Regions from separate parts of the Mesorhizobium delmotii genome, predicted to be linked through region 3. Evidence: predicted binding sites of a transcription regulator. Region 3 holds the regulator's gene; each other region holds the start of a gene.
The links. The regulator PhoB, encoded in region 3, activates phosphate uptake and scavenging genes when phosphate is short. The targets are predictions, from matches to a motif close to TGTCATNNANCTGTCAT.
Positions count from the first base shown of each region.

Region 1: a site for PhoB is predicted at 3,726-3,742, ahead of ugpB (sn-glycerol-3-phosphate ABC transporter substrate-binding protein UgpB). Genes of this name have one in related genera too.
Region 2: a site for PhoB is predicted at 4,042-4,058, ahead of BQ8482_RS01820 (PhoX family protein). Genes of this name have one in related genera too.
Region 4: a site for PhoB is predicted at 1,622-1,638, ahead of BQ8482_RS29480 (PhnD/SsuA/transferrin family substrate-binding protein). Genes of this name have one in related genera too.

Region 1 is NZ_FUIG01000025.1:95,218-100,347, forward strand. It holds gene lysA (diaminopimelate decarboxylase) at 1-852, opposite strand, end outside; gene BQ8482_RS16645 (lipoprotein) at 905-1,111, opposite strand; gene argH (argininosuccinate lyase) at 1,340-2,740, opposite strand; gene tlpA (thiol:disulfide interchange protein TlpA) at 2,775-3,461, shown strand; gene ugpB (sn-glycerol-3-phosphate ABC transporter substrate-binding protein UgpB) at 3,805-5,115, shown strand.
Region 2 is NZ_FUIG01000013.1:75,546-80,675, reverse strand. It holds gene BQ8482_RS39980 (hypothetical protein) at 99-224, opposite strand; gene BQ8482_RS01830 (ABC transporter ATP-binding protein) at 211-1,137, shown strand; gene BQ8482_RS01825 (ABC transporter permease) at 1,134-1,895, shown strand; gene BQ8482_RS01820 (PhoX family protein) at 1,982-3,973, opposite strand; gene BQ8482_RS01815 (hypothetical protein) at 4,180-4,518, shown strand; gene BQ8482_RS01810 (phosphatase PAP2 family protein) at 4,635-5,130, shown strand, end outside.
Region 3 is NZ_FUIG01000043.1:140,626-145,755, reverse strand. It holds gene BQ8482_RS26205 (ROK family protein) at 1-1,095, shown strand, start outside; gene phoB (phosphate regulon transcriptional regulator PhoB) at 1,292-1,981, opposite strand; gene phoU (phosphate signaling complex protein PhoU) at 1,998-2,705, opposite strand; gene pstB (phosphate ABC transporter ATP-binding protein PstB) at 2,744-3,559, opposite strand; gene pstA (phosphate ABC transporter permease PstA) at 3,572-5,130, opposite strand, start outside.
Region 4 is NZ_FUIG01000048.1:17,788-22,917, reverse strand. It holds gene BQ8482_RS29485 (phosphonate ABC transporter ATP-binding protein) at 1-710, opposite strand, end outside; gene BQ8482_RS29480 (PhnD/SsuA/transferrin family substrate-binding protein) at 707-1,582, opposite strand; gene BQ8482_RS38410 (endonuclease) at 1,820-4,519, shown strand; gene BQ8482_RS29460 (ProQ/FINO family protein) at 4,768-5,130, opposite strand, start outside.

The sequences.
Region 1 (5,130 bases), on a different contig from region 3:
GGCATTGCCGACGATCAGCCGGCCCGGCTCGAACATCACCTTCAGCCCGAGCTTGGCGACGTGCTTCCTGACGATCTGGGCATAAGCGTCCGGCAAGGGAGGCGGGCTGTTGTCGACGCGGTAGGGAATGCCGAGGCCGCCGCCGAGATCGATATGCTCGATGGCGTGCCCGTCGGCACGAAGCACACCGACCAGTTCCACCAGCAGCGCGAAGGCGTCGTCGAAGGGCTGCAATTCGGTGATCTGGCTGCCGATATGGGTGTCGATACCGGTGACCTTGATGCCAGGCAGTTCAGCCGCGCGGGCATAGACCTGGCGCGCCTTCTGCCAGGGAATGCCGAACTTGTTCTCGGCCCTGCCGGTGGAGATCTTCTTGTGGGTCTTGGCATCGACATCCGGGTTGATGCGCAGCGAGATCGGCGCGACCTTGCCCAGCGCCGCGGCGCGGGCCGACAGCAATTCAAGTTCCGGCTCGGATTCGACGTTGAAGCAGAGAATGCCGGCCGAGAGCGCAAAATCCATTTCGCGCGCGGTCTTGCCGACGCCGGAAAACAGGATCTTGTTGGCCGGAATGCCGGCGGCCAGCGCGCGGCGCAGTTCGCCTTCCGAGACCACGTCGGCGCCGGCGCCGAGCCTGCCCAGGATTTTTAGCACCGCCTGGTTGGAATTCGCCTTCATGGCGTAGCAGACCAGCGCGTCGAGCCCGGCAAAGGCCTGCGCAAACACGCGGAAATGCCTGGTCAGCGTCGCCGTCGAATAACAATAGAACGGTGTGCCGACGCTTGCGGCGATATCTGATATCGCCACGTCCTCGGCATGCAGCACGCCGTCGCGGTAGTCGAAATGGTTCACAAGAGCGGTTCCGGAAGTTGGAGCACGATGAGATCGGCCGATCTCATCGGCTCTAGATCAACGGGTCGAGAATGAACTTCTTGTCCTTGACCGGTTTTTCCGGCTCGGGCGGCACGGGCTGCTCGGCCTTTTGTGCGTCCTTGCGCGCCTGCACGGCCGCCTCATAGGGCGTCTCGAGCCCGGCTTTCCTGCCGCAGGCCGTTACGGTTGCCAGCGCCGCCAGCAGCGCGAGCGTCACCAAAATCCTGCTTGCGGTCATCGATCCATCCGTCCGAAACTTTTGCCCGCCGCTTTTAGCCGAGTTTTTCTGGCATTGCACCTAGTGTGGTGGATTTGAAGTTCCTGTCATTGATGGCATTCGCGTTAAGGAACTTCAAATCCAAAACCACACTAGAATTCATCAATTAACTCGTGCGGCTTTTGAATCCGAAATTCGCTCGCCGCGCTGCTCCAACGTGATGCGAATTTCGGATTCGCCGCACGAGCATCACGCCTTGGTAATGTGCTTTTTCCAGTATCGGATCTGCTTCCTCACTTCCGACGGCGCGGTGCCGCCGAAGCTCGTGCGGCTCTTCACCGAGTTCTGCACGGCAAGCACGGAAAACACGTCCGCCGTGATGCCGGGGTGAATGGACTGCAAGTCTTCCAGCGGCAGCCTGTCGAGCCCGATCTTCTTCTCTTCGGCCAGCGCCACCGCGCGGCCGGTGACATGATGCGCCTCGCGGAACGGCAGGCCGAGGGTGCGCACCAGCCAGTCGGCGAGATCGGTCGCGGTCGCATAGCCTGACCCGGCGGCCTTCTTCATGGCGGCAGCGTTCACCGTCATGTCGCGCACCATGCCGGTCATCGCCGCCAGCATCAGGTCAAGCGTCTCGGCGGCGTCGAACACGGATTCCTTGTCCTCCTGCATGTCCTTGCCATAGGTCAGCGGCATGCCCTTCATCACCGTCAGCAGACCGACCAGATGGCCAGTGACGCGGCCGGTCTTGCCGCGCACCAGTTCGGCGGCGTCGGGGTTCTTTTTCTGCGGCATGATCGAGGAGCCGGTAGAGAATGAGTCCGACAGCCTGACGAAGCCGAATTGCGGCGTCGACCAGATGATGATCTCTTCGGCCAGCCGCGACAGATGCGTCGCGCAGATTGCCGCCAGCCCTAAGAATTCAAGCGCGAAATCGCGGTCCGAAACGCTGTCCAGGGAATTGCGCATCGGCTCGCGGAAGCCGAGCGCCTTGGCCGTCTTGTGCCGGTCGATCGGAAAGCTGGTGCCGGCAAGGGCGGCGGCACCGAGCGGGCTTTCGTCCATCCGTTCGATGGCGTCGCGAACACGCGACAGGTCGCGCGAAAACATCTCGACATAGGCCATGCAGTGGTGGCCGAAGGTCACCGGCTGCGCCGCCTGCATATGGGTGAAGCCAGGCATCACAGTTGCCGCATGCTCCTCGGCCCGTTCTAGGAACGCCGTGATCAGGCCCTTCAGGGCCCCGGCGACGCGAAAGCACTCGTCCTTGACCCACAGTCTAAGATCGACCGCCACCTGGTCGTTGCGCGAACGGGCGGTGTGCAGGCGGCCGGCGGCCGGCCCGATCAGTTCCGCAAGGCGAGCCTCGACATTCATGTGGATGTCTTCCAGCCTGGTCGAGAACTCGAACGTGCCGGCTTCGATCTCTGCCAGGATCGTGTTCAGCCCGTGAGCGATTTTTTCTTGATCGGCCGCCGAAATAATGCCCGTTTGCGCCAGCATCTCGCTATGGGCGATCGAGCCTCTGATATCCTGCGCGTAGAGCTTGCGGTCGAACGAGATCGACGCGTTGATGGCTTCCATGATCGCGGCCGGACCCGAGGCAAAACGTCCGCCCCACATCTGGTTGCTGGCCTTCTTGTCGCTCATCGCTATAACCCGTGCTCCGGAGCAGTTTTTAAAAATGGCAGACGGCAATCAATTTTTTCCGGCCCCGCGCCTCATCCTCGCCGCTTTGGTGGCGGGCGTGCTGGCCGGCGCGGTCGCGGTATATGTCAGCGAGAGCGGTTCTGGCAACAACGCGCCCGCTCAAGTCGCCGTTGACGACAGCAAGGACGATGTCGCCTGCGCCGCCAAGGCTGACCGCGCCAAGACGGTCGCGGCGGCTGCCACCGGCCAGGTTGCCGCACTCTTGCCGGCCGATCCGCCGCAATCGCTGAAAAGCCTTGCCTTCAACGACCCTGGCGGCAAGCCGATGACGCTCGCCGACCATGCCGGCAAGACGGTGCTGCTCAATCTGTGGGCGACATGGTGCGCGCCGTGCCGCGCCGAAATGCCGGCGCTCGACGCGCTGCAGAAAGAAATGGGCAGCGACGCCTTCGAGGTCGTCGCGGTCAATGTCGATGCCGGCGACGACACCAAGCCGAAGAAGTTCCTCAAGGAAATCGGCGTCGAGGCGCTCGGCTATTACCGTGATTCGACGATGGCGCTGTTCAACGATCTCAAGACGCGCGGCCTGGCGCTCGGCCTGCCGGTCACCATGCTGATCGACGGTGAAGGCTGCCTGATCGCTCACATGAACGGCCCTGCCGAGTGGTCGAGCCCGGATGCCAAGCGGCTGGTCGAGACGGCGCTCGGCAAGTCCGACTAATGCATGTCGCGCACAAGCATGCCCTCGGGCCTGACCCAGGGCCTGACCCGAGGGTGCGCAGTGCGATAACGACATGCATTAAAACAAGAACCTAAAGCGCGTCGCATCCATTCAAATGCGACGCGCTTTAGGCGCCGGCGATTGCCGGTCACCGTCGCCTTTGTTCGAACAGTAAGCCGGCTTGGCAATTCCTTTCCATCGACTATCATTCGGAAGCGTGCGCCACTTTAAGTGGAGATCGAGTTCATCGATCCGCAACAAATCCGTTGTCCAATTGTCACGAGCGGCACATATTGCCTTTGCGAGAGTGCCCTTTCGCCAATGACAAAACGGGAGATGAAACATGAAGTTCTTCGGCTTCGCGGCCGGTGTTGCCGCCACCTTGACCCTGCTTTCCACCACCTCCGCCTTCGCCGTCACGCAGATCAGCTGGTGGCACGCCATGACCGGTGCCAACGCCGAGGTCGTCGACAAGATCTCCAAGGATTTCAACGCCAGTCAGAGCGACTATGAGCTGGTTCCGGTGTTCAAGGGCACCTACCCCGAGACGCTGAATGCCGGCATCGCTGCCTTCCGCGCCGGACAGGCGCCAGATATCCTCCAGGTGTTCGATGTCGGCACCGGCGTGATGATGGCGGCCGAGGGTGCGATCAAGCCGGTGGCCGAGGTGATGACAGGTGCCGGGATGATCTTCGACAAGAGCCAGTATCTGCCCGGCATCGTCGGCTATTATTCGAAGCCGGACGGCACCATGCTGTCCTTCCCCTACAACTCCTCCTCGCCGATCCTCTACTACAGCAAGGACATCTTCCAGAAGGCGGGCCTCGACGTGAACAACCCGCCCAAGACCTGGAACGAGGTGTGGGAAGCTGCCAAGAAGATCAAGACGAGCGGCGCCGCCTCATGCGGCTATACCTCGACCTGGCTGACCTGGATCCATCTGGAGAATTTCGCGGCATGGAATGACGTGTCGTGGGCCACCCAGCAGAACGGTCTGGCCGGCGGTGATGTCGAACTCAAGATCAACGCGCCGATTTTCGTCAACCACTTCCAGGCGCTCGCAGACCTCGCCAAGGACGGCACCTTCAAATATGGCGGGCGCACGTCCGAAGCCAAGCAGATCTTCCTTGCTGGCGAATGCGGCATCTTCACCGAATCCTCGGGCGGTCTCGGCGACATCGTCAAGTCCGGCATGAACTATGGCATCGGCCAGCTTCCCTACGATACCGACGCCAAGGGCGCACCGCAGAACACCACGCCGGGCGGTGCCAGCCTGTGGGTGTTCGGCAACAAGTCGGACGAGCAATATAAGGGCGTCGCGGCCTTCTTCGCCTACCTGTCCAAGACCGATGTGCAGGAATATCTGCACCAGAAGTCGGGATACCTGCCGGTGACGCTCGCTGCGTACGAGGCGACCAAGAAATCAGGATTCTATGACAAGAACCCCGGCCGCGAGACGCCCATCCTGCAGATGACGGGCAAGGCGCCGACCGACAACTCGAAGGGCGTGCGCCTGCCGAATCTGCCGCAGGTGCGCGATATCCAGAACGAGGAGTTGGAGAAGATGCTGGCCGGCCAGCAAACCGCTCAGCAGGCGCTTGACAACGCGGTCACGCGCGGCAACGCCGCGATCAAGGAAGCGCTAGAGAACTGACGAGATTATCTCGGT
Region 2 (5,130 bases), on a different contig from region 3:
ATGTCGCAGAAGATAGGCCGGATGCGCCGACCGGTCAAAGCGGCGTGGCGTCACGCGAGGCGGAACGCCGCAGGACCGCGGCAGCGGTGGATGCGTCTTCACATACCGATGTCCAGAACTGTCAGGAGTGCCATTGACTTCCGGCGGCGCGCACCGACATTCAGCGGACTAAAATCAACAGACCTCCTTTCAAGCAGCCGTTTTTCAGCCATGCCATCCATCATTTCCATTTCCGGGGTCACCAAGACCTACGCCACCGGTTTCAAGGCGCTGAAGGAGATCAACCTCGATATCGAGCGCGGCGAGATCTTTGCGCTGCTCGGGCCGAACGGCGCCGGCAAGACGACGCTGATCTCGATTGTCTGCGGTATCGTCAACCGCTCGTCGGGCACGGTCACCGTGGACGGCAACGATATCAGCCGGAATTATCGCACCGCGCGCAGCCTGATCGGGCTGGTGCCGCAGGAACTGACCATCGACGCGTTCGAGAGCGTATGGGCGACGGTCAACTACAGCCGCGGCCTGTTCGGCAAGCCGGCCGACCACGCCTTCGTCGAGAAAGTACTGCGTGACCTGTCGTTGTGGGACAAGAAGGACGCCAAGGCGATCACCCTGTCCGGCGGCATGAAGCGGCGGCTGATGATCGCCAAGGCGCTGTCGCACGAACCACGGGTGCTGTTCCTCGACGAGCCGACAGCCGGCGTCGACGTCGAGCTGCGCCAGGACATGTGGGCGATGGTGCGCCGGCTGCGCGAGGATGGCGTCACCATCATCCTGACGACGCACTATATCGAGGAGGCCGAGGCGATGGCCGACCGCGTCGGCGTTATCAATCGCGGCGAGATCGTGCTGGTCGAGGACAAGGCCGAACTGATGCGCACGCTCGGCCGCAAACGGCTGTTGCTGGAATTGCGCAGTCCGCTTGTCACCATACCCGAGACGTTTTCGCGCTATGCGCTGGAGCTTTCGCCGGACGGCAATCAACTGACTTACACCTATGACAACCAGAGCGAACGGCCGGGCGTCGCCTCGCTGCTCCGCGACCTTGAGACGGCCGGCATCCAGTTCCGCGATATCGACACGCAAAACAGCTCGCTCGAGGAGATCTTCGTCAATCTGGTGAGGAGGGACGCATGAACCTGCGAGCCGTCTGGGCGATCTACAAGATGGAGATGGCGCGCGCCTTTCGGACCGTGCTGCAGAGCATTGTTTCGCCGGTCATCTCGACATCGCTCTATTTCGTCGTCTTCGGGTCGGCCATCGGCTCGCGCATCACCGAGATCGACGGCATCAGCTACGGCGCCTTCATCGTGCCGGGGCTGATCATGCTGTCGCTGCTGACGCAGTCGATCTCCAACGCCTCTTTCGCCATCTATTTCCCGAAATTTGTCGGCTCGATCTACGAATTGCTGTCGGCGCCGGTGTCCTATCTGGAGATCATCATTGCCTATGTCGGGGGTGCGGCGACCAAGTCGATCATCCTCGGCCTGATCATCCTGGCGACCGCAGCGCTGTTCGTGCCGCTGACCATCGAGCATCCGTTCTGGATGCTTGCCTTCCTGGTGCTGACGGCGGTGACCTTCAGCCTGTTCGGTTTCATCATCGGCATCTGGGCGAGAAGCTTCGAGCAGCTGCAGCTGGTGCCGCTGCTGATCATCACGCCGCTGACCTTCCTTGGCGGCAGCTTCTATTCGATTGACATGCTGCCCGGCATCTGGCGCACAGTGACGCTGTTCAACCCCGTCCTCTATCTGGTCAGCGGCTTTCGCTGGAGCTTCTACGGCAAGTCCGACGTCTCGATCGGCATCAGCCTCGGCATGACCGTCGTTTTCCTGTTTATCTGCATAGCGATCGTCGCGTGGATCTTCAGGACTGGCTACCGGCTGCGGACCTGACCGGCGCGGGATAAAAAAGGAGGGGCTTCGGTCGAGCCAAAACCCCTCCTCCACGATTTACCGGCGTGGACCTGGAGTGAGATGAGCTAGACCGCGATTTTGCCACCGCCCTGCTTGGTGATGGCGACGACCGATGGCCGCACTGGCATATCGGGCTTGAAGTCGGGCCAGCGGGTCGACAGGTCCTCATAGTAAGAGGGTCGGCCAAAAGGCTCCCAGTCTTCGCCGCCATCGGCCGGATGCTGGACCGCGACGAAGGCGGTCTGGTCGTCGGGCGTGAATAGCGGGCCACACAGTTCAGCACCGATCGGCACGCGGAAGAACAGCTTTGATGTCGCCCGCGCCTCGCCCTCGGTGTCGACCGCCCACAGGCCGTCGGTACGGCCGGTGGCCTTCGGGCCCTGTCCATCGGTCGAGACCCAGAGCCGGCCGGCCGAATCGATGGCGCAATTGTCCGGCATGCCGAACCAGCCATTGGCGGTGGTTGCGGTCGAGAAGGTGGCGCCGACTTCGGCCACCGAGGGATCGCCGCATTTCAGCAGCACTTCCCACTTGCCCTTGGCAGCAGTGAAATCGCCACCGTCCTCGACGATCTCGATGATGTGGCCGAAGGCGTTTTCGGCGCGCGGGTTGGCGGCATCGACCTGATCCGTCTTGCGCTTCGAATTGTTGGTCAGCATGACGTAGACTTTGCCGGTCGTCGGATTGGGCTGGATATCCTCGGGGCGATCCATCTTGGTGGCGCCGAGCAGATCGGCGGCACGGCGCGTCTCGATCAGCACGTCGGCCTGGCTGGCAAAGCCGTTCTCCGCCGTCAGCGGGCCCTGGCCGAAGACGATGGGCAGCCATTCGATCGACCCGTCCTCGGCGAATTTGGCGACGTAGAGCGTGCCGTCGTCGAGAAGATCCATGTTGGCGGCGCGATCCTCGGCGTTGAACTTGCCGGCGGTGACGAATTTGTAGACATAGTCGAAGCGCTCGTCGTCGCCGAGATAAAAGACGACACGGCCATCCTTGGCGACGATCGATTCAGCGCCCTCATGCTTGAAGCGGCCCATGGCAGTGCGCTTCTTCGGCACCGAGGTCGGATCGTTGACGTCGACCTCAACGATCCAGCCGAAGCGGTTGGGCTCGTTCGGCTCCTTGCCGATGTCGAAGCGGTCATAATGCGCAGCCCATTCATAGGCGCCTTCGGGAATGCCCAGGCGCTTGTAGTTGGCGGCTTCGGCGTGATCGGCCGGCAATTCGCCGGAGAAATAGCCGTGGATGTTTTCCTCGGCCATGACGTAGGTGCCCCAGGGCGTGACGCCGCCGGCACAATTGTTGACGGTGCCGATGGCCTTCGTGCCGGTCGGATCGGCACTGGTCTTGACGCGGTCGTGGCCGGCGACGGGGCCGGACAGTGCCATCTCGGTGTTCGAGGTGATGCGGCGATTGAGCTTGCCGTCGCGCACTACTTGCCATTTGCCTGATACCTTGCGGATCTCGACGATGGTGCCGCCATGGGCGGCCATCTCGACGTCGACCTGTTCCTTGCTCAGCGGCGCCTGCTTGGCCTCGCCCTCGACGATAGTGACGAGGCCCGGAAACATCAGATGCGGGTTGGTGTATTCGTGGTTGACCACCAGCAGGCCATGCTCGGCCGAGCCGTCGAGCGGGATGTAGCCGACATAGTCGTTGTTGTAGCCAAACTGTCTTTCCTGGGCCTGCGCCGACTGTTTTGTCGGATCGAATTCCGGCGAATCGGCAAACAGCGGATCGCCCCAGCGCAACAGCACATCGGCGTCATAGCCGGCGGCGACATGATGCTTGTCGTCGACGCCCGCCTCGACCTCGTCGAAGGTGAAGGCCGAGCCGCCGTTGGCGCGGGCATCGTCGGCGAGGATCAGCGCCAGCGGGCTGACGGTTGCAGCGATGGCGGTTGCCGCGAGCGATCCCTGCAGGAAACCACGGCGCGAGAAACGCGCGGCGATGATCTCGCCCATCGTCTGGTTGTCGGTGGGATTGGCACCTGGCCCATCGTTTTCCTCAAGCAGGCTGGTGCGGAAATGGGCGTCGGGGGAGCGATGTTCAGTCATGGGGGCTTACCTCTGGCTTCTTTGGGATGGCTGGAGAGAATGCTTGACTGACCGCCTATCGCCGGCAGATCACAGTTTGATGACGTTGCCGGCCATTTCCAGCCCCGATTTCGTGTCCATGATCAGCCCCGGCTTGACCGCGACCGACGCTTCGGAAACAAGACCTGCGGCAGGCGCGGAGGCACCGCGTCGAGAGGGACAAAAAAGTGAGTTTCTGGGGACTGGGGCAGCTCGGCATTTCGACTGTGATCTTCCTGCTGGCGGCGACGGCGGCCAAGCAATGGGGACTGGCGCCCAGCCTCGGCAAGATCGTTCTGACTCTGGCGCTCTATTCGGCGGGCAATCTGATCATGCTGAGGCTGATCCGTGAATTCGGCATGTCGGTGTCGTTCAGCCTGTCGGCGGTGATCCAGCTGGTGTCGGTGAACGTAGTGGCACTGGTGTTCTTCGGCGAGCGCGTCAATGCGTTGCAGGCGACCGGCATCGTGCTCGCTATCGCAGCGGTGGCACTGATCACGCTCGGGCCCTATCTGCAAAAACTGTAATTACGCATGACCCCGAAAATCGGAATCGATTTCGCTGGGGATCATGCGCCAATCAAAGTGCTACAGCGTCCTTTTGCGCGTCCAAAAGGACGCGGCGCTGTAGGACGAATGGGCCGATGAAGAATACCACAAGCAAGCTGCTCAACTGGATCGAATTCCCGGTGCTGCTGGCCGGACTGGTCATCGCCGGCGGACTGTGGGGGTTTGAGGAACTGATGGAGGTGGCGCGAGACACTACGCCGCACGCCTTCGACACGGAAATCCTGCTCGCCTTCCGTGAAGCCGGCCAGCCCGACAATCCGATCGGACCGCCATGGCTGGAAGGGGCGATGCGCGACATCACCAGCCTCGGCAGCGCCAGCGTGCTCGTGCTGATGACGGCGGCGGTGATCGTCTATCTGCTGCTGATCCACAGGCCGGGACCAGCGTTTCTCGTTTTCGTAGCAGTGGCGGGCGGGCAGGCCCTGTCGAGCACGCTGAAGCTCGGAATCGACCGGCCGCGCCCCGATCTGGTCTCGCATCTCGCCGACGTGGCATCGCTTTCGTTTCCGAGCGGCCACGCGATGCTGTCGGCGGTGACATATTTGACGCTGGGCAGCATGGCGTCGCGCT
Region 3 (5,130 bases):
ATCCAGGAAGGCATCCTGACCGAGAGCAAGGCGAGCGAGACCGTTTCGATGAAACGCGGCCGACCGCAGGTCGGCCTCAGCCTCAATCCGGAAGCCGCTGCGGTATTGGCGGTCGTGTTGTCGCTGAATTTCCTGTCGGTCGCTGTCATCGATTATGCCGGACAGGTGGTCGCCGAGGAACAACGCCGGCTGGACACGCTGACCATGTCGCGCGACGAGCTGATCGACGAATGTGTCGCCATCGTGCGGCGCCGGATCGAAGACCCCGACCTCGACGTCCAAAGCGTCGCCCGCATCGCGCTGGCGATCCAGGGCATCACCGATTCGCATGCGCGCGCCATGTTGTGGTCGCCGATCACGCCGCAGACTAACATCGCCTTCGCCGACATTCTGGAACGCGAGTTCGGCATCCCGGCCATCATGGAGAACGACTGCAACATGATGGCCGTGGCGCTGCGCTGGCGCGAGCCGGATCGCTACCGCGACGATTTCATCGCCATCCTGCTCTCGCACGGCATCGGTATGGGGCTGGTGCTGAAGGGCGAACTGTTCACCGGCACCCATTCCTCGGGCGGCGAATTCGGCCACATGATTCATCGGCCGGGCGGCGCGCTTTGTCGCTGCGGGCGGCGCGGCTGCGTCGAGGCCTATGCCGGCAACTACGCCATCTGGCGCAACGCAAGGCAATTGAGCGAGAACGCAGAGCCGGTCGCCGATGTCAGCGACGCCGAGATGCGGGCACTGGCGGCCCGGGCGCGCCAGGCGGACGGACCGGAGCGCGAAGCCTACCGCAAGGCCGGCGAAGCGCTCGGCTTCGGGCTCGGCAGCCTGTTCGCGCTGATCGATCCGGCGCCGGTCGCCATGGTCGGCGCCAACGCTGCCGCCTTCGACCTGATCGAGCCGGCCCTGCGCGAGGCCATCGCCCAGACCGCCGGCGGCCATCATTCGGGTTCGATTTCCTTCGACACCGAGACGAACGAGCTGCCGCTGATCCGCGAAGGCTGCGCCTTGCGGGCGCTGAGCTTCGTCGACCAGGAGATTTTCGCGCCGGGCATACAAGGGAAGTCCGGCATGATCAGGAAGCACGTGGCCTGACTCCGAAAGGCAAGGAACAACGGCGGATTGCAACTTGGGGATGTGTTGAGATTCAGGTCAGGCCGCGCCGGCTCGAAGACGGGCGCGAGCCGACCAGACTGCGTGAGTTCCGAGAACCGGAACGGAGCGTACTTTTGGGTACGTACCGGAATCGCAGGAAATCGCCGGTCGCAGGCCGGCATCACCTGAATATCAGCTAGTCTTCCCTGATCGCATAGCCCGCGCCGCGGATGGTGCGGATGACATCGGGCATGCGACCATTGTTGACCGCCTTGCGCAACCGTCCGACATGGACGTCCACCGTGCGCTCGTCGATGTAGATCGTCTCGCCCCAGACATTGTCTAGCAACTGGCTGCGCGAGAAGACCCGACCCGGGTGCCGCATCATGAATTCGAGCAGCCGGAACTCGGTTGGCCCGAGCCGGATCTCGCTCTTCTTGCGATAGACCCTGTGCGATTCGCGATCGAGCATGATGTCGCCGACCTTCAGCACGCTGGACAGCACTTCGGGCTTGGCGCGGCGCAGCAGCGCCTTGATCCTGGCCATGAATTCCGGTGTCGAGAACGGCTTGACCAGGTAGTCGTCGGCCCCTGTCGAGAGGCCGCGCACCCGGTCGCTCTCCTCGCCGCGTGCGGTCAGCATGATGATCGGCAGCCGCTCGGTTTCGGGGCGCATCCGAAGGCGTCGGCAAAGCTCGATGCCGGAAACCGCCGGCACCATCCAGTCGAGCACCAGAAGATCGGGCACGTTTTCCTGCAGCCGGATTTCGGCCTCGTCGCCGCGCGTCACCACCTCGACCTGATAGCCTTCGGATTCCAGATTGTAGCGGAGGAGGACGCCCAGCGGCTCTTCGTCCTCCACCACCATGATGCGTGGCGCGATCATCGACCGGTCACCCCCGTCATGTCGCCGGCGCCGACATCGTCGTTTCGTCGAGCTTCGGGCGATCCGCCGGCAATTGCTGCCCGGTCACGACATAGTAGGCGTTTTCGGCGATGTTGGTGACGTGATCGCCGATACGCTCGAGATTCTTGGCGCAGAACAGAAGATGCGTGCAGGCGGTGATGTTGCGCGGATCCTCCATCATGTAGGTCAGGAGTTCGCGAAAAACCGCCGTATATTTCACGTCGATCTTCTGGTCGTCGGCGCGCAGTTCTTTCAACGCGCCGGCATTGCGCGACACATAGTGCTCGACCACGCCGCGGAGCTGCACAAGAACGAGATCCGCCATCGCGTCGATACCGTGCGAGAGATTACGCGGCGTGGCGCTCTGCCCGACTGCGCTGACCCGCTTGGCTATGTTCTTGGCCAGGTCGCCGATGCGCTCGAGATCGCCGGCCATGCGGATTGCGCCAACCACGGCGCGCAGATCTTGCGCCATCGGCTGCCGCTTGGCGATCAGCGTGATCGCACTATCGTCGAGTTCGCGCTGCCGCGCATCCATGATGGCGTCGTCCGAGACGACGCGCTGCGCCATCGCATTGTCTGATGCAAGCAACGCGCGGATCGAGGCTGCGACCATCGCGGCGGCGAGCTCGTCCATATCGCGGATCAGCCTGTCGATGTGCTCCAGTTCCTCGTCGAAAGATGCGACGGTGTGTTCACCCATGATACTGTCCTCGTGTTCGAAATTCGCCGCCGGACCGCTCAGCCGAACCGGCCGGTGATGTAGTCCTGGGTGCGCTTGTCGTCGGGGTTGGTGAACATCTTGTCGGTCGCGCCCTCCTCGACCAGATAGCCGAGATGGAACATCGCCGTGCGTTGCGACACGCGCGCTGCCTGCTGCATCGAATGGGTGACGATGACGATCGTGTAGTTCTGGCGCAGTTCGTCAATCAGTTCCTCGACGCGGGCGGTGGCGATCGGATCGAGCGCCGAACAGGGCTCGTCCATCAGGATCACTTCCGGCGATACGGCGATGGCGCGCGCGATGCACAGGCGCTGCTGCTGTCCGCCGGAGAGACCGGTACCCGACTCGAGCAGGCGATCCTTGACCTCGTTGAACAGGCCGGCCTTCTTCAGGCTCGATTCAACGATGCCGTCCAGCTCGGCCTTGCTCCTGGCCAGGCCGTGAATGCGCGGACCGTAGGCGACGTTTTCATAGATCGACTTCGGAAACGGGTTCGGCTTCTGGAATACCATGCCGACGCGGGCTCGCAGCTCGACGACATCGATCTTCGGGTCGTAGACATCCTCGCCGTCGAGCGTGATCTTGCCGCTCACCCGCGCGATATCGATGGTGTCGTTCATTCGGTTCAGGCACCGCAGGAAGGTCGACTTGCCACAGCCCGATGGGCCGATCAACGCCGTCACCTGGTTCTCGCGGACATCGATATCCACGTCGAACAGAGCTCGCTTCTCGCCGTAATGAACAGAGACCTTTTCGCCCTTCATCTTGATCGAAGGGGCATTGGTTCCGCTGCTCAGTTTCTGCTCGACGCCGGCTTCCGTCATGATGTTCATATCCTCTACTCCTTACCAGCGCCGCTCGAAGCGCCTGCGCAGTATCACCGCGATGGCGTTCATGATGACCAAAAACAGCAGCAAAATCAAAATCGCCGCCGAAGTCTTCTGCTGGAATCCAGCTTCCGGGAAATCCGCCCACATGAATATCTGCACCGGCAGGATCGTCGCGGGATCGGTGAAGCCGCCGGGAATGTCGACGATGAAGGCGACCATGCCGATCATCAGCAACGGCGCGGTTTCGCCCAGCGCATGCGCCATTCCGAGGATGGTGCCGGTCATGATACCCGGCATCGCCAGCGGCAGGACGTGATGGAATACGGTCTGGACCTTGGACGCTCCGATGCCGAGCGCCGCCTCGCGGATCGACGGCGGCACGGCGCGCAACGAAGCGCGCGAGGCGATAATGATGATCGGCAGGGTCATCAGCGCCAGCACCATGCCGCCGACCACCGGGGCTGAGCGCGGCATGCCGAAGAAATTCAGGAATACGGCAAGTCCAAGCAGGCCGAAGACGATCGAAGGCACCGCCGCCAGATTGTTGATATTCACTTCGATGATCGTCGTCAGCCGGTTCTTGGGGGCAAATTCCTCAAGATAGATCGCCGCCGAAACGCCGATCGGGAAGGCGATGGCGAGCGTAACGATCATGGTCAGGAACGATCCGACGACCGCGCCCCAGACACCGGCCAGTTCCGGCTCGCGGCTTGCGCCGGTGAAGAAGAAGATCGAGTTGAACCGGCTTTCGATCAGGCCGGCGCTCTTCAGCGTGTCGAGCCAGACGATCATCTTGTCGGAAATCTTTCGCGATGCTTCCGGCGTGTCGATGACGCGCAGGAATGCCTGGCCGCTCGCGGCGGGCGCCGTGCTGTCCAGCGCCTCGATCACCGTGCCCTTTGCGACCGCCGTCCCGTTGGCCCCAGGCGACAGCGCGGTCAGCTTGACCGTACCGCCATTGAACGCGACCAGCAGCGACGACGCGCCGCTCGTCAGCGTGAGCATACCGTTTTCGCCCTCGGTCGCACCATTGCCACGCGCCAGCGTCAGCATGGCGTCGTCGCCGAAGGTCAGATCGATGTCGCCGCTGGTTTCCGAAGGCGTGACGCTTGTCGAAATCGCTTCGTCCGAACCGACGTCGGCAAGCAACCCCTTGAGATAAAGGTCGGCAAAATCGTCAAGTGGAACCGCATAGTCCACTGTTCCTCCGAGCATCCCCGGATCAGCCGCAATATCTTTGCGCAGGAAGACGCCTGTGCCGGTGGAAATCAGTCCGCGCAGCAGGCGCTTGTCCTGACGGCCCGTCACATCAGGAAATTTTGCCGTAAGCGCTTCCTGAGCGATGGCGTCGTAGTTGGCGGCGTCGAGTTTCGCCGGGTCGACCTTGGCCGCCGAAAGATCGATCGGCAGCGTCAGATAGTTCTGCCGCAGCGCCGGGATCGCCTGCGTGACGATCGTCGACAGGAGCAGCACAAGGAATAAGCCGGCCAACGCGACGGCTGCGGCGCCAAGCCATTTGAACCACGTTTCAGTGCGGTAACGACCCTTCAGCCGCGCCTTCGCGGCATCGTCGG
Region 4 (5,130 bases), on a different contig from region 3:
ACGACGCGTCGCCCATGTGCGAGCGCATGATCCAGATTGTGGGTGGTGAAGACGAGCGTCGCGCCGGTCTCGCGCACGACCCGGGCAAAGACCTCCATCATTTCTTCGCCGGCCGCGGGGTCGAGGCTGGCGGCGGGCTCGTCCGCCAGGACGAGGCGCGGTTCGGCCACCAGCGCACGCGCTATCGCCACCCGCTGCGACTGGCCGCCGGAAAGGCTGTCCACGCGGCGCATGGCAAGGTCCGCGAGCCCCACCCGGTCGAGCGCCGCAAGCGCCCGCCTGCGCGAATCGATCGGTGCAAGCGCCTGGACCCAGCTTCGCGGGCCTGGTCTCGCTGCAAGCAGACCATGCACGACATTGGACAGCGCCGTCAGCCTGGGGACGAGATTGTGCTTTTGCGCGACAAATCCGATACCAGACCGCAGACGCCGCAAGTCGCCGGCTCTCAATTCGCCCAGATCGCTCCCGAAGATCGAAACCGAACCGCCTGCGGGCGCGACAAACCCCAGCAGGCACTTCAGCAGCGTGGACTTGCCGGCCCCGTTCGCCCCGATGAGCGCCACGGCCTCTCCGCGCCCTACGGTGAAACTCACGTCGGAAAACACCGGGGGATGCCCGCCATAGCGTGCGAGAAGCCGGTCGACGGACAGATCGGCCGTTTGGAGTTTGACCGGCTCATATTCGCCAAGGCGGGCCGGGGCGACGTTCATTCGCCGACGAACTCCGAGAACTGCGGATAGCCGATGGTGGTGTACATGGCGCGCACCGGCGCATAGGCCTCGTCGTCGACCTCGACGATGTCCATGCCTGTGAACTTTTCGTTTTCGCCGCCGACGGAGACGATGCCCTCGATGATGGCCGCCTTGCTTTCGATCATCTTGGTGCGGATGGATTCGCCGACGGCCGGATCGACATGCGCGCCGACCATCAGGAGATCGTTTGGCAGGTCGCCGGAGCGGGCGATGACGCGGAATGCGCCGGGCGGCGTCGACTCGTCCTTGTCGCGGACCCCGCGCGTCCAGCTCGTATAGTTGACGCCGATGGCCTCGACATCGCCGCGCTTCAGCGCCTCATGGGCCACCGCGCGCGACGTGTGGGTGACGTCGACGCCGCTCTGGGGGTCGATGCCATAATCCGCGAGCAGCTGCGACGGGCACAGATGCCCCGACGTCGATCCGATATCGTCCAGCGCAACTTTCTTGCCCGCGAGATCCGCCGGCTTCACGAAAAGCGAATCCGCCTTGACCACGATCGCGCAGAAATAGTCCGGACGGCTGAGGCCGATCAGCGACTTGGCGTCCGTCATCTTGTTGATGACGACGTACTCGGCCGGCCCGGTGATGACGAAATCAACCCGCTTGGCTCGGAGCGCTTCGGCCGCGGCCGTGCGGTTGCTGACCGGGAAGAACTCGAATGTGTGGCCGGACGCCTGTTCCAGCGCGGACTTGAACGGACCCCATTCCGTTTGAAGCCGCTCCAGTCCCTCGACGTCGGTGATCGCCAGCTTGAAATTCTCTGCCTGCGCCAAGCTGGTTGTCGCGAGGGCCAGTGTCGCCGCCGTCAGGATCGTCGAAATCCGCATGGTCGTCCCCTGTCGTCTTCGGTTGCTTTCCGATGGCATACGACCGGGAAATGACGCTGCGATTGCAGGCTCGTGACATCTTTGCGAAATCGTTCAAGAACGCCGGGGCGCACCTGGGATAGTCCAAGCTGATGTAGCGGTTTAGCCGACCATCTGCACAACGGTAACATTTCCGTCGTTTCCGACGACTATAGGTTGCGCATCACTTCTGATTCGGGGGACCAGATGGCGGATTCAGTGCAAGAAGCAAATCTTTCGTTCGAGCAGCAAATGGCGGTGGAACGGCCCGACGCCGGCCCCGTGCCCAAGAGCGCTGCGAACTGGGGCATCAAGGATCTGGCCATCCTGCCCGGTGATGTCCAGAAGACCCGACGCCTTCGCAGCCCGAAGTTCGAAGGTCTGCCGGCCGACGCCAGCACCATGTTCGAGCAGCTGTCCGTCACCCTGGAACAGGTTGTCGGCTCCAACGATCTACGCCCGGCCTGGTGGCTGGAGGAAGGTGCAGCTCGCTCGCGCGCCGTCTGCAAGACCGACGCTTCTGGTGTCGACTACAAAGGGCGCTCCGGCACCTGGAGCGGGTCCGGTTTTCTGGTCGCGCCGGGTATACTGTGCACCAACCATCACGTCCTCAACAGCAAGGAGGTCGCCGCCCGCAGTCGCGCGCTCTTCGATTTCGCGGCTCTTACCGACGGGAGTGTGCGACAGGTCTCAACTTTCCGCCTGCGTCCCGATCTCCTTTTCTGGACTAGCCCGGTCGTCGCCACCGGCGGCAAGGGCGGTCTCGATGTCACGTTTGTCGCCGTCGAAGGCCAACCCGGCTCGACCTTCGGCAGCATTCCGCTTCTGCGGCAGGCCTTTGTGGTGGCTGACGAAGACAAGCTGAATGTCATCCAGCACCCAAATGGACGCCTCAAGGAAGTCGCGATCCGCAACAACACGGTGGTGTTCCAAAACACCCAGGTCATCCACTACGAGTCCGACACCGAGGCGGGCAGTTCGGGCGCGCCGGTGATGAATGACGGTTGGGAGCTCGTGGCGCTTCACCATGCGGCGAAAGACAAGTCGAACGAAGGCATCAAGTTCTCGGCGATCGCCGCTGCTCTGGAACTCGAGGCACAAACCGGCAACGCAGATGCGGCGCGGCTTCTCGAACTTTTCGCGGGCACGGATGAACTGGCCGGGTTCTTCGGCACCCTCGGTCGCGCGGTTGTCCAGAACGACAGCGGTATGGAGCGGGTCGTCGATGCCTACAACGGCGACGATCAGGATCTCGATATCGGATTCTGGAACATCGAATGGTTCAACAAGCGCTGGCAGGACAAGCTTGATTCCGTCGCGCGTATCATTGTCGAAATGAACCTCGACGTCTGGGTGTTCGTGGAATCGAGCCTCGAAGCAACCGAGGCTTTGGCCCGGCATTTGGAAACCAGCTATCAGACCAAGTCCTGGGGGGTGCTCGCCAGCCAGGACGCCGCTTCGGAGCGACAGATCACGACGGTAATGTGGAACAAGAGCTCGGTCGGGGTGGCGGCGAAAACCTGGCCTGAAAAGGTCGAGCGCTGGTTCCAGGTTGACAGCCGTCAATTCGATGATCTCGGCCTCGAGGCCGTCCACGGCAAGGTGTTCGACCGCTATCCGGCGCTGTACGAGGTGACGGCGAAGATCCACGGCATGGATTCCACGTTCAACCTCGTCCCCATCCATCTGAAGGCCAAGGACGAGGGCAGCCTGCGCCGGCAGATGGCGGCGCGCCTGCTCGCCGAAGCTGTCGCCGAGCTCGCCCAGGACCCCGGCTTCGACAACGACTGGATCATCGGCGGCGACGCCAATGCGACCTTGGCGTCCGGAGACCTCGACGCGCTGACCTCCGTCGGCCTGACCGCGCTTACCGCACAAGATGCTTCGGACAAGCAGATCACCTACGTCAAGGCGCCCTTCAAGTCTCTGATCGACCATGTCTTCATCTCGCCCAATCTCGTGCCGGACGGCCGGGATTTCATGATCGTCGCGCTCGACCGAACCATCGACCGATTCCTGGAAGTCTCCGATCACCGCCCGATCCTCTTGCGTCTGGCCGCCACAGCGCCAGCGGATGCCGCGCCGTCCGTCGGCCAGCCATTGACCGAAGACGAGGCGCGGCGCCTGTCGCGCGGTCTGCGCCGGCGCAACGAGCCGGCGGCCGGGGCTCGGACACTGGCGGAAGCTCGGGCACGGCTTGCCGACAGGAGCACCTACTATGACGCGGCCGCCGATGCGGTGGTCCGCGAGGCGTATTGGACCGGGATTTCGGCGGGTACGGCGGGCTTCACCCAAACAGTGGCCGGGACTCTGAAGCAAACCCACACCACGCCCTTAAACTACGAGCCTTCAAAGCACGTCTATCCGTGGGTCGACGTCCGTCCGAACGCGATGGTGCAGAGCATCTATTCCGGCTTTGAAGCCACACCCGAATACTTCATCCAAGCCGACGCCGAAGTGGAGATGGAAGCAATTCTGGAAGCGCAGTTCCAGTACAATTGCGAGCATGTCGTGCCGCAAAGCTGGTTCGGCAAGAAGGAGCCGATGCGCGGCGACCTTCACCATCTCTTCTCGTGCGAGCCGCGCTGCAACAGCTTCCGCTCGAACTACCCGCTGGTCCAGCACGAGTTCGAAAGAACGATGCAGGATTGCGGGCGGGTCGAAGACGACGCCTTCGAGCCCAAAGGTGGGAAGGGCGCAGTTGCGCGGGCGACGCTCTATTTCATGCTCCGACATGCCGGCTATGTCGGCAGGCGCTATGCCGGCCAGCGGCTGAAAACACTTTTGGCCTGGCATGCACAACATGCTCCCGACGAGTGGGAAAAACATCGCAATGCGGCGATCTACGTCCTTCAAGGCAATCGAAATCCGCTGATTGATTTCCCCGAGTGGGCCCTGCGCCTGCAGTTCGAAGGCTGACGAAATGGATCATGTCGGGGAGCACACGCGCTTGGGAAGTGGCTGGGACATTCCAGTGCCGGACAAAGATTGAGCTCCAAAACCGCTATCGACATTGCCGAGGGAAACAGAACGGCTGGCGATCACCTCCAGAACAGGCCGTCCCGCACCAGCGCCTTGGCGCCGGTCCAGCCGAATTCGGCGCGCGCTGCGCGAGCGGATCACCGGCACCTTCCATGTCTGCTCCCGTGAACATCGCTCAGCGGCGATCAAGCCATCGGCCTTCGGAATGACCGGCGACGCTTCGTCTCAACGACTATTCCGGTCGGGCTGTCGGCCGTATTCTTCGCCTTGAACACGGTCGTTTGCTTCGGTTTCGGTTTGGGTGGCGCTTCAGGCTCTGCCCTTGGCTCCGGCGTTTGCTTGGTCTCTTGCTTGTCCTTGCGAGCGCTCAGCAAAGCCTTGGCGGTCGCCGCGTCCTCATCCGAGACCTCGCCGGCGGGCTTGCCATCGAGATCGACCCGCGCGGCGCCGGCATCCAGTCTCGCCAAGTATTTGGCCATCCTGGTATAGGCGAGCAGGGCTCTCCTCAATTCATCATCAGACAGTTCGCCGTCAAGCACGCGAATGTC